DNA from 3 places in the Pantoea sp. CFCC18177 genome. Region 2 is predicted to be linked to each of the others. Evidence: predicted binding sites of a transcription regulator. Region 2 holds the regulator's gene; each other region holds the start of a gene.

Region 1 (4,247 bases), on a different contig from region 2:
ACGTGGTTACAGCTTCGCTTCAGAAACCGATACCGAAGTGGTCGCGCATCTGGTGCACTGGGAGCAGAAGCAGGGCGGCACATTGCGCGAAGTGGTGTTGCGCGTTATTCCGCAACTGCGCGGTGCCTATGGCATGGTGATCATGGACAGCCGCGATCCCTCTGTGCTGGTGGCCGCCCGTTCCGGCAGCCCGCTGGTGATTGGCCGCGGCGTGGGTGAAAACTTTATCGCCTCCGATCAGCTGGCCCTGCTGCCGGTGACCCGCCGCTTTATGTATCTGGAAGAGGGCGATATCGCCGAGATTACCCGCCGCGAAGTCACCATTATCGATCGTGATGGTAAACCCGCGAAGCGCGCGGAAATCGAATCCACTGCGCAGTACGATGCCGGTGATAAAGGCGCCTATCGCCACTACATGCAGAAAGAGATCTACGAGCAGCCAAACGCGATTAAAAACACCATCACCGGTCGTTTTAATCACGGGCAAATCGATCTCAGCGAACTGGGTGCCAATGCCGAAGCGTTGCTGAGCCAGGTTGAGCACATCCAGATTATCGCCTGCGGCACCTCATATAACTCCGGGATGGTGTCACGTTACTGGTTCGAGTCGCTGGCCAACATCCCTTGCGATGTAGAGATCGCCTCTGAATTCCGCTACCGCAAATCCGCCGTGCGTAAAAACAGCCTGCTGATCACCCTGTCGCAATCGGGTGAGACGGCTGACACGCTGGCTGCCCTGCGCCTGTCGAAAGAGTTGGGTTATCTTGGCTCGCTGGCTATCTGTAACGTTGCCGGTTCTTCACTGGTGCGTGAATCGGATCTGGCGCTGATGACCAAAGCCGGTACTGAAATCGGTGTCGCCTCGACCAAAGCATTTACCACGCAGCTGGTGGTGTTGCTGATGCTGGTGGCGAAACTTGGCCGACTGCACGGCATGAAGCCGGAAACCGAGCATGAGATTGTGCATGCGCTGCAGGCATTGCCGAGCCGTATCGAGCAGATGCTGGCACAGGATAAGGTGATTGAGAGCCTGGCTGAAGGATTCTCCGACAAGCATCACGCGCTGTTCCTTGGCCGTGGCGATCAGTACCCAATCGCCATGGAAGGCGCGCTGAAGCTGAAAGAGATCTCCTATATTCATGCTGAAGCCTACGCGGCCGGAGAGCTGAAACACGGCCCGCTGGCGCTGATTGATGCCGATATGCCGGTGATCGTCGTTGCACCGAATAACGAGCTGCTGGAGAAGCTGAAATCCAACATTGAAGAGGTACGCGCACGCGGCGGTCTGCTGTATGTGTTTGCCGATCAGGATGCCGGCTTTACGGACAGTGATGGCATGAAAATTATCTCTCTGCCGCACGTTGAAGAAGTGATTGCACCGATCTTCTATACCGTTCCTTTGCAGCTGCTTTCATATCATGTTGCGCTGATCAAAGGCACCGACGTTGACCAGCCGCGTAACCTGGCGAAATCGGTTACCGTTGAATAATCAGTAAAAAGAGCGGGTCTGCAATGGGCCCGCTTGCTTTTTAAACGATGTCATATAACTGTCATATTTCGTACATTTCACTGTCATCAAACTGTCCTATTTTCCCTCCAGCAGCAATCACTGACTCCAACTAAAATGGCATTGAGCCTGATTTTTTTTAAATCCCCTGGAGGGAACATGACACTGATGCGTACATCCGTAGCCCGAATCCTCGCCGCCACCTTCGCAGTAAGCGCGGTATCTGCTTTTGCAGCCACCGATCTGACTGGCGCTGGCGGTACATTCCCGGCACCGGTTTATGCCAAGTGGGCAGCAGAATACCAGCAAGCCACCGGTAGCAAAATCAACTATCAGGGTATTGGTTCTTCAGGCGGCGTGAAGCAGATCATCGCTAAAACCGTTGATTTCGGTGCGTCTGATGCGCCGATGGCTGATGCCGATCTGGAAAAAAATGGTCTGTTCCAGTTCCCTACCGTTATCGGTGGTGTGGTGCTGGCCGTTAACATCCCAGGTGTGAAATCAGGTGAATTGACCCTCGACGGCAAAACTGTGGGTGACATCTACCTGGGTAACATCAAAAAGTGGAACGACCCGGCGATCACTAAACTGAACCCAGGTGTGAAACTGCCAGACACCAACATCAACGTGGTTCGCCGTGCTGATGGTTCAGGTACTTCTTTCGTGTTCACCAGCTACCTGTCTAAAGTTAACTCAGACTGGAACAGCAAAATTGGTAAAGGCAACACCGTTAACTGGCCAACCGGTCTGGGCGGTAAAGGTAACGATGGCGTTGCAGCCTTCGTACAGCGCCTGCCGGGTTCAATTGGCTACGTAGAATATGCGTATGCTAAGCAGAACAACCTGACTTATACCAAACTGGTTGATGCAGACGGCAAATCAGTTGCACCAAGCGAAGCCAGCTTTGCGAATGCAGCGAAAGGCGCAAACTGGAGCGAATCTTTCGCTCAAGACCTGACCTTCCAGAAAGGCAACGACGCATGGCCGATCACCTCAACCACATTCATCCTGATTTACAAAGATCAGGCGAATGCTGAGAAGGGTGCTGAAGTGCTGAAGTTCTTCGACTGGGCTTACAAAGGCGGCAGCAAAACTGCAACCTCACTGGACTACGCTGCACTGCCAGAAAGCGTGGCTAACCAGATTCGTACTGCCTGGAAAGCGAACATCAAAGACAGCGCCGGCAAAGCGATTTACAAGTAAGCGAATGACCCGGTCAGCCCACCTGGCTGACCCACCCCGATGGGCGGCATTTTATGCCGCCCTGAACTTCCTCTGAGAACCGAGAAACTTATGGCTGCCACTAAGCCGACGTTCAAAGCCCCAGGTAAACAAGGTGACATGATTTTTGGCGCGCTGGTGAAACTTTCCGCGCTTATCGTGTTGTTGTTGATGGGTGGCATTATCGTCTCCCTGATTTTCTCCTCTTGGCCAAGCATCCAGAAATTTGGTTTTTCCTTCTTATGGACCAAAACCTGGGATGCGCCAAATGAACAATTTGGTGCGCTGGTACCGATTTACGGCACCCTCGTCACCTCACTTATTGCCCTGATCATCGCTGTGCCGGTGAGCTTCGGTATTGCGCTGTTCCTGACGGAACTGGCGCCCAACTGGTTACGTCGCCCGCTGGGCACGGCAATTGAGCTGCTGGCCGCGATCCCCAGTATCGTTTACGGCATGTGGGGCCTGTTTATCTTCGCCCCGCTGTTCGCTGAGTACTTCCAGACACCGGTCGGCAACATCATGTCGAACATTCCGTTTGTGGGTGCCCTGTTCTCAGGCCCGGCATTCGGTATCGGTATCCTGGCCGCCGGCGTGATCCTCGCCATCATGATCATTCCGTACATTGCATCGGTGATGCGTGATGTGTTTGAGCAGACGCCGGTGATGATGAAAGAGTCCGCCTACGGCATTGGTTGCACTACGTGGGAAGTGATCTGGCGCATCGTGCTGCCGTTCACCAAAAACGGGGTCATCGGTGGTGTGATGCTTGGCTTAGGTCGTGCACTGGGTGAAACCATGGCCGTAACCTTTATCATCGGTAACACTTACCAGCTCGACAGCGCCTCGCTGTTTATGCCGGGCAACAGTATTACCTCCGCGCTGGCGAACGAGTTTGCAGAAGCCGAATCGGGCGTTCACGTAGCGGCACTGATGGAACTGGGTCTGATCCTGTTCGTGATTACCTTTATCGTGCTGGCGATCTCCAAACTGATGATCCTGCGTCTGGCGAAGAGTGAAGGAGCCCGTTCATGACCGCTATCGAAATGCACGCACGTGCTGAGCTGGAAGCGTCGCGTCGTAAAATGCAGGCGCGACGCAGCGCCAAGAATAAAGTTGCCCTGACGTTATCCATGCTGACCATGGCCTTCGGCCTGTTCTGGCTGATTTGGATTTTGTTCACTACCGTCACCAAAGGTATTGATGGCCTGAGCTGGTCGTTATTTACAGAATCAACGCCGCCACCGAACACCGCAGGCGGTGGTTTAGCCAACGCCCTGGCCGGCAGTGGATTACTGATTCTGTGGTCAACGGTGATTGGTACGCCGCTGGGGATCATGGCAGGCATCTATCTGGCTGAATATGGCCGCAAGCACTGGTTAGCGGAAGTGATTCGCTTCATCAACGACATCCTGTTGTCAGCGCCCTCGATTGTGGTCGGTTTGTTCGTTTACACCATCGTGGTTGCGCAGATGCAGCACTTCTCTGGCTGGGCGGGCGTAGTGGCACTGGCACTTTT
Region 2 (4,247 bases):
CGCCACATAAGCGGGTGACGGAGAAGAGTGCATCGAGTTGCGGTTGATCAATATCGGGCAGCGGGTTGTCCTGATTCACCACCACCACCAGCGCATCCATGGCAACAGGAACAGCCAATGGAGGATAACCATAGCGCGTGGTGAACAGTTGGCGCTCATCAATCTGCATCGGGCGGCTCATCGCCCCCAACTGGGCGGCACCGGCCGCCAGCGCGGTGGGCGCGGTGGAGGAGCCCGCCGCCTGTACCTGAACGTTAACGCCAGGTGACTGACGGCTAAAATCCTCGCCCCACAGCGTCATCAGATAGCCGAGGGTATCAGAACCCACGCTGCTCAAATTGCCGGTGAGCATGGTTTGTTGGCCCTGCGCCAGCGCAGAGCACAACAGCAAAGTGAACAGCAACAGCGATTTCATCAGGTTATCCGGTGGCGTTTACTGCGCCACATTCTCGCGGATTCCCTTTGCCACAATCAACCGTGGCGGCAGAAGAAAACTAAAACAGGTTTCCTGATGCGGGATACTGGTGATCTCCAGCCGCGCATTGTGATGGCTTAACGCATGTTTCACGATCGCCAGCCCCAGCCCACTACCACCTGTGGCGCGTGAGCGGGCTTTATCCACCCGATAGAAGCGCTCTGTCAGGCGTGGCAAATGCTCTTCACTGATCCCCGGCCCGTTATCACAGACCTTAAACTGCGCGCCCTCTTTCGTGCGCAGCCAGCTGATGTCGAGACGCGTGCCATCTGGCGTGTGATTCACCGCGTTGTAGACCAAATTGGAAATGGCACTCCGCAGTTGCTCATCATTACCAAACACTTTGAGATGCGGATCGGTGTGGAAATGGATACTGTGACGGCCCTGGCTCAGGGTTTCTGCCTCACGCTGCAACAACAGCAGCATACCTGGCACATCCACGGTTTCTTTCAAATCGATGGCCGGTGCCGCTTCGATACGCGACAGCGTCAGTAATTGTTTCACCAGGCTATCCATACGACGCGTCTGTTCCTGCATGGTGTGCAATGCTTTGCCACGCGTGCGCTCGTTCATCGTCGCATCGTCCATCATCTCCAGATACCCCTGCAACACCGTTAACGGGGTGCGCAGTTCGTGGCTGACGTTAGCGAAGAAGTTACGCCGCGCGCCTTCCAACTGGTGCATCTGGGTCACATCACGCGCCACCATCAGCCACTGCCCTTCACTGTAGGGCATCACGCGGAATTCCATATGATGCTGGTTGTTAAGCACCAGCGTCAGTGGCTTATTAAAATCGCGCTGACGGATATAGCGAGAAAACTCAGGATAGCGCAGCAAATTGAGGATGTTCTGACCGTTATCCTCCGGCCAGCGCAAGCCCAAATGCTGTTGAGCCAGTCCGTTACACCAGAAAATCGTGCCCTCTTCGGTGGTCAACACCACCGCATCGGGGAGCGATTCCGCACCGCTGCGAAAACGCTTAATCAGATTACCGAGTTCACGACGGCGACGTCGGTTACGCAGTTGCATCTGGTACAGACCGTAAAACAGCGGCTCCCAACTGCCGCGCCCGGAAGGCGGCGTCATGGAGCGATCAACCCACAACCAGTGCGACAGACGCATCAGGTTTCTGAAGTGCCAAAACAGCACGCTGGATACGGCAATCAGCAGCAGCCAGGGCAGATAACCGAACAACAGACCCAGCACCAGCGCAGGCAAGCAGACCAGCGCCAGCTCGGTCATTAATCTCTTCCAGGAGAGTCGTTCCAGCACGGTAAAAGACTCCGTTTAGTAGCGGGCAGAGAAACGATACCCTGTTCCGCGTACGGTTTGAACCATGCGATCGTGACCAGAAACTTCCAAAGCTTTACGTAAACGACGGATATGCACATCAACCGTACGATCTTCGACGTACACGTTGGTGCCCCAAACGTGGTTTAACAGCTGCTCACGGCTGTATACACGCTCTGGATGCGTCATAAAGAAGTGCAGTAATTTATATTCCGTTGGGCCCATTTCCAGCGGGGTGCTCTCGGCCATCACACGGTGTGAGGAGGGATCCAGGCTCAAGCCCTGCATCTCAATCACCTCTTCCACTGCCATCGGCGAGATACGACGCATCACCGCCTTGATACGCGCCATCAGCTCTTTCGGTGAGAAAGGCTTGGTGATGTAGTCATCCGCGCCCACTTCCAGACCGCGTACGCGATCCTCTTCTTCACCACGCGCCGTCAGCATCATCACCGGGATATCGCGCGTCATCGCTTCACGTTTCAAATGTTTAATAAACTGAATACCGCTGCCACCCGGCAACATCCAGTCCAGCAGAATCAAATCAGGCCACGGCTCGATCAGCTTACCAATCGCGCTGTCGTAGTCTTCGGCCTCAATAGGCTGGTAATCATTCTGTTCCAGCACGAAACATAACATTTCACGGATGGGAGCTTCGTCTTCCACAACCAAAATGCGCTTAGCCATTATAACTCCTGCTGTTGTGACGGCTTGTCACGGGGATTTGCGGCGTCATTATGCGTCAGTTTTATGACACTTTTATGAAAAACCCGACCTATGATAAATAGTTAAAAAACAGAAATGTGACAACGATTAGCGCTTTTTTTTCTTTGCGATCTGAAGAGGTTATACTTCTCGCTCGCTTAACTAAGCACGGAGTTTTCATGCGCATCATACACACGGCGGATTGGCATCTCGGTCAGTTCTTTTACAGTAAAAGCCGCGCGGCAGAGCATCAGGCCTTCCTTGAGTGGCTACTGGACCAGATCCAGCAGCATCAAGTCGATGCACTCATCGTCGCCGGAGACCTGTTTGATACCGGTTCGCCACCCAGTTATGCGCGTGAAATGTTTAACCGCTTTGTGGTGGCATTGCAGCCCACTGGGTGTCAGTTGGTGGTGTTGGCAGGAAACCATGATTCCGTTGCCACCCTCAATGAATCGCGTGAACTCCTTGCCTGCCTGAATACCCGCGTGATCACCAGCGCCACGCCACAAGGCGAGCAGCAGGTGCTGACGCTGCATCAGCGTGATGGCACGCCGGGCGCGCTACTGTGCGCCATCCCTTATCTTCGTCCACGGGATATTCTGCGTAGTCAGGCCGGGCAATCAGGCCGTGAAAAGCAAATCTCATTGCTGGAGGCGATAGAGCAGCACTACCAGCAGTGTTACGCGGCAGCCCTCACGCAGCGTGGCGATCAGCCACTGCCGATCATCGCCACCGGGCACCTCACCACGGTGGGGGTCACCAAAAGCGACTCGGTACGCGATATCTATATCGGCACGCTGGATGCCTTCCCGGCGCAGGCTTTTCCCCCTGCGGATTACATCGCGCTTGGCCATATCCATCGGGCGCAACGTATCGCCGATAGCGAGCATATCCGCTACAGCGGTTCACCGATCCCACTCAGTTTTGATGAACTGGGCCGCGATAAGAGTGTGTTCCTGCTGGATTTCAGCCGCCAGTTAGACGCCGTTACCCCGCTCACCATTCCGCTGTTCCAGCCGATGCAGATGCTCAAAGGATCGATGGCGGAAATTGAGCAACAGCTGACGCAATTCAATGAGGGCGATGGCGAAAAACCGGTCTGGCTGGATATTGAAATCACCACGCAAGAGTACCTTAGCGACCTGCAGCGTCGCGTCGAACAGCTCACCGAAGCGCTGCCCGTGGAAGTGCTGCTGGTACGACGTAGCCGTGAGCAGCGCCAGCGCAGCCTGGCACGCATGGACAACGAAACCCTGAGCGAGCTGAAAGTAGAAGAGGTGTTTGCCCGCCGTCTGGCGCAGGAAGATCAGCTGGATGCCGAACAAGCCGATCAACTCACCCAACTGTTTCGCACCACCCTCGCCGCGCTGGAGAACCCGTCCGCATGAAAATTCTGACGTTACGCTTTAAGAATCTCAATGCGCTGCGCGGTGAGTGGTTTATTGATTTCCGCCGCGAGCCCTTTGCCAGTAACGGTTTGTTTGCCATTACCGGCGCCACCGGCGCAGGAAAAACCACGCTGCTGGATGCGATTTGTCTGGCGTTGTATCACCAGACGCCACGCCTCGGCGTGCTATCGCAGACGCAAAATGAATTGATCACCCGTGATACCGCAGAGTGCCTGGCTGAAGTGGAGTTTGAAATCAAAGGTGAAGCCTGGCGCGCGTTCTGGAGCCAAAACCGCGCACGTGGCCTGGCCGATGGCAAATTGCAGGCGCCGCGTGTCGAACTGGCCCGCGTGGCTGATAACCAAATTGTTGCCGATAAAGTCGGT
Region 3 (4,247 bases), on a different contig from region 2:
ACGGCGGCATTGCCATTGATTGCAGCACACTGTTATTTGAAGATCTCTCTTGGGTGCATCGTGCACATCAAGAGCGCCGTATGGATGTGATTGGTTACTATCGCGAAATTTCCACCGTCAACTATCTGGCTCCGGTGATTGAAAACTGGTTCCTCGCTGCTGCACCTAACAATCCGTTTATTCGCGAATGGCAGAAGCAGTACGCACCAATCAAGAACCTTGGCGAGCAAAACTACTTCAACGAACTCGCAAAGCGCGATGACTATGCGTTGCTGACTCAAAAAATTGAGCAGCCCCAACAGCAGCTGGGTTCACTGGCGCAACAAGCGGCCATGCGCGAATATCGTCGCGTGAACCTCTATCTGCGTAAATGTGAAGCCAACGCCTATTATTATCAACGCCTGAGCGGCTGGAAAAGTGAAGCCTTTGCCCATGCGGTGCTATTCAACCAACGCCCAATGACACCGCCGCCGGTGATCAAATTGAGCGGCAATGAGCAACTGCATCTCGACTTTAACCTGCGCTTAGGTAATTACAACCGCAGTAGTTTGTTAGGTGAGATGATGCAACCGCAGGCCACTGTTGCACTGGCTTCAGCCATCAACAAAGCGCGCGCGTAGCCAATGGACAAAGGTGGTGACCGCCCGTGGCACTTGTGCGGCATACGGGCGCACCACCCATAAGCGATCGGCGAAAGCATCCACCGTTTGCCACTGCGGCAGAACGTGTGAAAGCGTCCCTGCGGATAACGCGGCGGTCGCGCTGAAATCCGGCAGCATGGCGATACCGAGTCCTTGCAGCGCGGCATCGCGAATCGACTCGCTATTATTGGTGGCAAAATTCCCCTGAATCTTCACCTGTACGGTCTCGCTTCCCCCGTTAAAAGGACGGAAACGCCACTGCGGTGATTCCAGCCCGCGCGGATAGTACAAACAGTTATGCTGCTGGAGTGCCTCGGGTGTCTGCGGTACGCCATTTTGTGCCAGATAAGCGGGCGAGGCCACCAGCAAAGCTTTCGTCTCACACAGCGGCAAAGCCACATGGGTTTCCGGCAATGTCTGGCTGTGACGAATCGCCAGGTCAAACCCTTCACTGCCGAGCGAGACCAAACGATCGGTCACGTCCAGTTGCAGGCGTACCTGAGGATATTCTCTGAGGAAATCGCCGATAATCGGCACCAACTGCTGGCGGGCAAACGCCACGGGCGCACTCACTCGCACCATACCCCTTACCGGCCCGGCTGCATCACGCACGCTGAAAAAGCTTTGTGCAATGCGCGCAAAAGGGTCACGCAATTCATCCACCAGTTTTTCACCGGCTGAGGTCAACCGCACGCTACGCGTGGTGCGCTGCACCAGCGAAACGCCCGCCATCTCTTCCAGCTCTTTAATTTTTTGACTCATGGCTGCTTTGCTGACGTCTAATCGTTCAGCTGCACGAGTAAAACTGCCCAACTCGGCTAATACGGTGAGCCAATGTAAATGCACCCAGAGGGCATCAGTTTTGATTTCTTTCATCGGGATTGTTCAAAATAATAAATAATCATTTCAACCAGCACGCTTTTTCTTTCCTGCAGCAAGCGGCAGCATAGAGCCACATCCTACTCTTATCTTGTGAGCAAAAACGAGGGTTTATTTATGCCGTTATTGACATTTGACATCATTCAGGGCCGTTCAGAATCAGAGATCCGCACCTTACTCGACGCCGCGCATCGCGCCGTGCTGACAGCGTTTAAAGTGCCCGCGCGCGACCGCTATCAGATTGTTCATGAAAACAAAAGCTACCAAATGGTATTCCAGGACACCGGCCTGGGATTTGAACGCACCGATAACCTGGTGATGGTACGGGTTTATACCAGCCCGAGAAGTGAAGAACAGAAATCGTTGTTCATGGCAGAGTTAGCACGCGAGCTTTTAGAAAATTGTGGCGTAAAGGGCACCGATCTGATGATTAGTTTTATCACCAACAGCAAAGGCGACTGGAGCTTCGCTGACGGTGAAGCGCAGTATCTGACTGGCAAACTCTAATCTCCCCTCCCTTCCCTCGCTGGCAGCCTCGGTGACGTTGCTGCCAGGTAAAACCATAGTCAGCCTAAACCCGCATTAAACGAATCGGAATGCGCCGCACAAATCTGTTTGGTTATGTTGCAGCCCTGTGACAGCCCAGATAGATTGACGCATAACCCCCAAAGAGGGCCGTGGGCGCAAGGATTGCGTCACTCTTCAATGTGAGGATCTGATCTTGTCCGAGATAGTTTCGGTTGTTCTCTTTTTGGCTGCAATCGCCGTTTACTCCTACAAAGCCGGGCGAAATAAATTCTGGTTTATCTTGATCTTACTGTTGTTAACACTGTTTATCGTGCTTAACGCCACGCTTTACGCCAGCAATTATTTTACTGGCGACGGCATTACCGATGCAGTGCTTTACACCTTAACCAACAGTTTGACCGGAGCAGGTGTCAGCAAATATGTGGTGCCCGCCATTGGATTAATCATTGGCCTGTTCCTGCTGTTTTGCCTGCTTTCCTGGCTGCTGCGCCGCCGAAAACGACCGCATCATTTGGGTTGGAGTCTCCTGGCCATTGCCTGTGCCGCCGGTTCAGTGCAAACCACACCTGCTTTTCGTCAGGTGAAGGATCTTATTGCCTCGCATACGCAGCAGGCAGACACTGACTTCGATGATTATTATAAAACGCCCAAAAAAGTCATCTCCGAGCCCAAGCTCAACCTGGTGTATATCTACGGTGAAAGCCTCGAGCGTACCTACTTTGATCAGCAGGCCTTCCCCGGCCTGGCACCTGAGCTCAGTCGTGAGAAAGATCAGAGCATCGACTTCAGCGAGACCGAGCAGCTTCCTGGTACGGATTACACCATTGCCGGTATGGTCGCTTCACAATGTGGCATTCCGTTGTTTGCGCCTTTTGATGGTAATGCGTCGGCTTCGCTCTCCAGCTTCTATCCACAGAACATCTGTCTGGGTGACATCCTGAAGAATTCCGGTTATGAAAACTGGTTTATTCAGGGGGCCGACCTGCGCTTCGCCGGAAAAGATACCTTCCTGAAATCACACGGGTTCTCCCCCGCGAATATGTACGGTTCGCAGGAGCTGCAAAGCCGCGTGGCCGATCCCAGTTATCGCAACAACTGGGGCTACTACGATGACACAGTGATGGACGAAGTGTTCGAGAAGTATCAGGAGCTGTCACGTCAGCAGAAGCGCTTTGCTCTGTTTACACTCACGGTGGATACCCATCATCCCGATGGTTTTATCTCTCGTAGCTGTCAACGAAAAAGCTACAGCTATGACGGCAAACCAAACCAATCCTTTAGCGCAGTGGCGTGTTCGCAGGAGCATGTCGCGCGTTTGATCGAGCGTATCAAAGCCTCACCCTGGTTTAAAAATACCATCATCGTCGTGAGCTCCGATCATCTGGCGATGAACAACACCGCGCACCAATACCTGATTAAACAGCCACGCCGTGACCTGTTTATGGTTATCCGAGGCGATCAACCTCAGGCAGAAGTGTTAACGGGCAAACGCAGCACCCTGGATAATGGCGCCACGGTGCTGGATATCATGGGCGGTGATAATGCCATTGGTCTGGGCCGCAGTGGGTTATCTTCAACCTCTCTGTCGACCCAATTCCAGGACATGACACAGAAGGTCACTGCGTGGAAAGCTGACATCATTCAGTTGTGGAATTTCCCGAAAAAACTGGATGCCTTTACCATCGATCAGCAAAAAAACACCTTCAGTTTCTCCGGTTCAACCTTCAAATTGCCGATTCTGTTTCGCGTGGGCAGCGATCGTGTTGAGCCGCTGCCCGAGGGGGAATATTCGGCACCGCTGCGTTTCCAGCTGGCCGATTTCACCTCTTCCGATAAATTCGTCTGGGTCGATCGCTGCTTTAAAATGGCACGTTTGTGGCAACCAGATTTAGCGCTGTCTACCGACCTCTGCCTTGCGATGGGTCAGATGGGTGCGCATCCCACCGTCACGCGCATAGATAAACCGCTGTGGAAGGGCAAAGCCAGTTTCCCGAAAGCCGAAGTCAGTGCTGCGACCTATCAACTTAATGAACAGCAGATACGCATTGAGGACAATGCCATTCGCTACCAGGCAGACAGTTTCTTACTAACCGTACCGGGCGCACCTGAGGGCGTGAAGAGCTTTAAAGGGATATCACGTCCTGAGAGCTGGGGGCGCTGGTCTAACGCCAATCTGGCACCGGAGGTTAACATCGAATA

Evidence for each region. The regulator PhoB, encoded in region 2, activates phosphate uptake and scavenging genes when phosphate is short. The targets are predictions, from matches to a motif close to CTGTCATAAAACTGNCNNAT.
Region 1: pstS (phosphate ABC transporter substrate-binding protein PstS) is a predicted target of PhoB. The motif match lies at 1,570-1,589, and genes of this name have one in related genera.
Region 3: opgB (phosphatidylglycerol--membrane-oligosaccharide glycerophosphotransferase) is a predicted target of PhoB. The motif match lies at 2,142-2,161, and genes of this name have one in related genera.

The regions. Positions count from the first base shown of each region.
Region 1 covers NZ_JBNBPL010000038.1:3,995-8,241, reverse strand. Annotated here, with positions in the region: gene glmS (glutamine--fructose-6-phosphate transaminase (isomerizing)) at 1-1,489, shown strand, start outside; gene pstS (phosphate ABC transporter substrate-binding protein PstS) at 1,667-2,710, shown strand; gene pstC (phosphate ABC transporter permease PstC) at 2,801-3,763, shown strand; gene pstA (phosphate ABC transporter permease PstA) at 3,760-4,247, shown strand, end outside.
Region 2 covers NZ_JBNBPL010000015.1:5,132-9,378, forward strand. Annotated here, with positions in the region: gene ACPUC8_RS15785 (PstS family phosphate ABC transporter substrate-binding protein) at 1-415, opposite strand, end outside; gene phoR (phosphate regulon sensor histidine kinase PhoR) at 434-1,747, opposite strand; gene phoB (phosphate response regulator transcription factor PhoB) at 1,763-2,452, opposite strand; gene sbcD (exonuclease subunit SbcD) at 2,650-3,861, shown strand; gene ACPUC8_RS15805 (AAA family ATPase) at 3,858-4,247, shown strand, end outside.
Region 3 covers NZ_JBNBPL010000007.1:192,843-197,089, reverse strand. Annotated here, with positions in the region: gene ACPUC8_RS09865 (glycosyltransferase family 32 protein) at 1-620, shown strand, start outside; gene ACPUC8_RS09860 (LysR family transcriptional regulator) at 594-1,517, opposite strand; gene ACPUC8_RS09855 (tautomerase family protein) at 1,638-2,027, shown strand; gene opgB (phosphatidylglycerol--membrane-oligosaccharide glycerophosphotransferase) at 2,242-4,247, shown strand, end outside.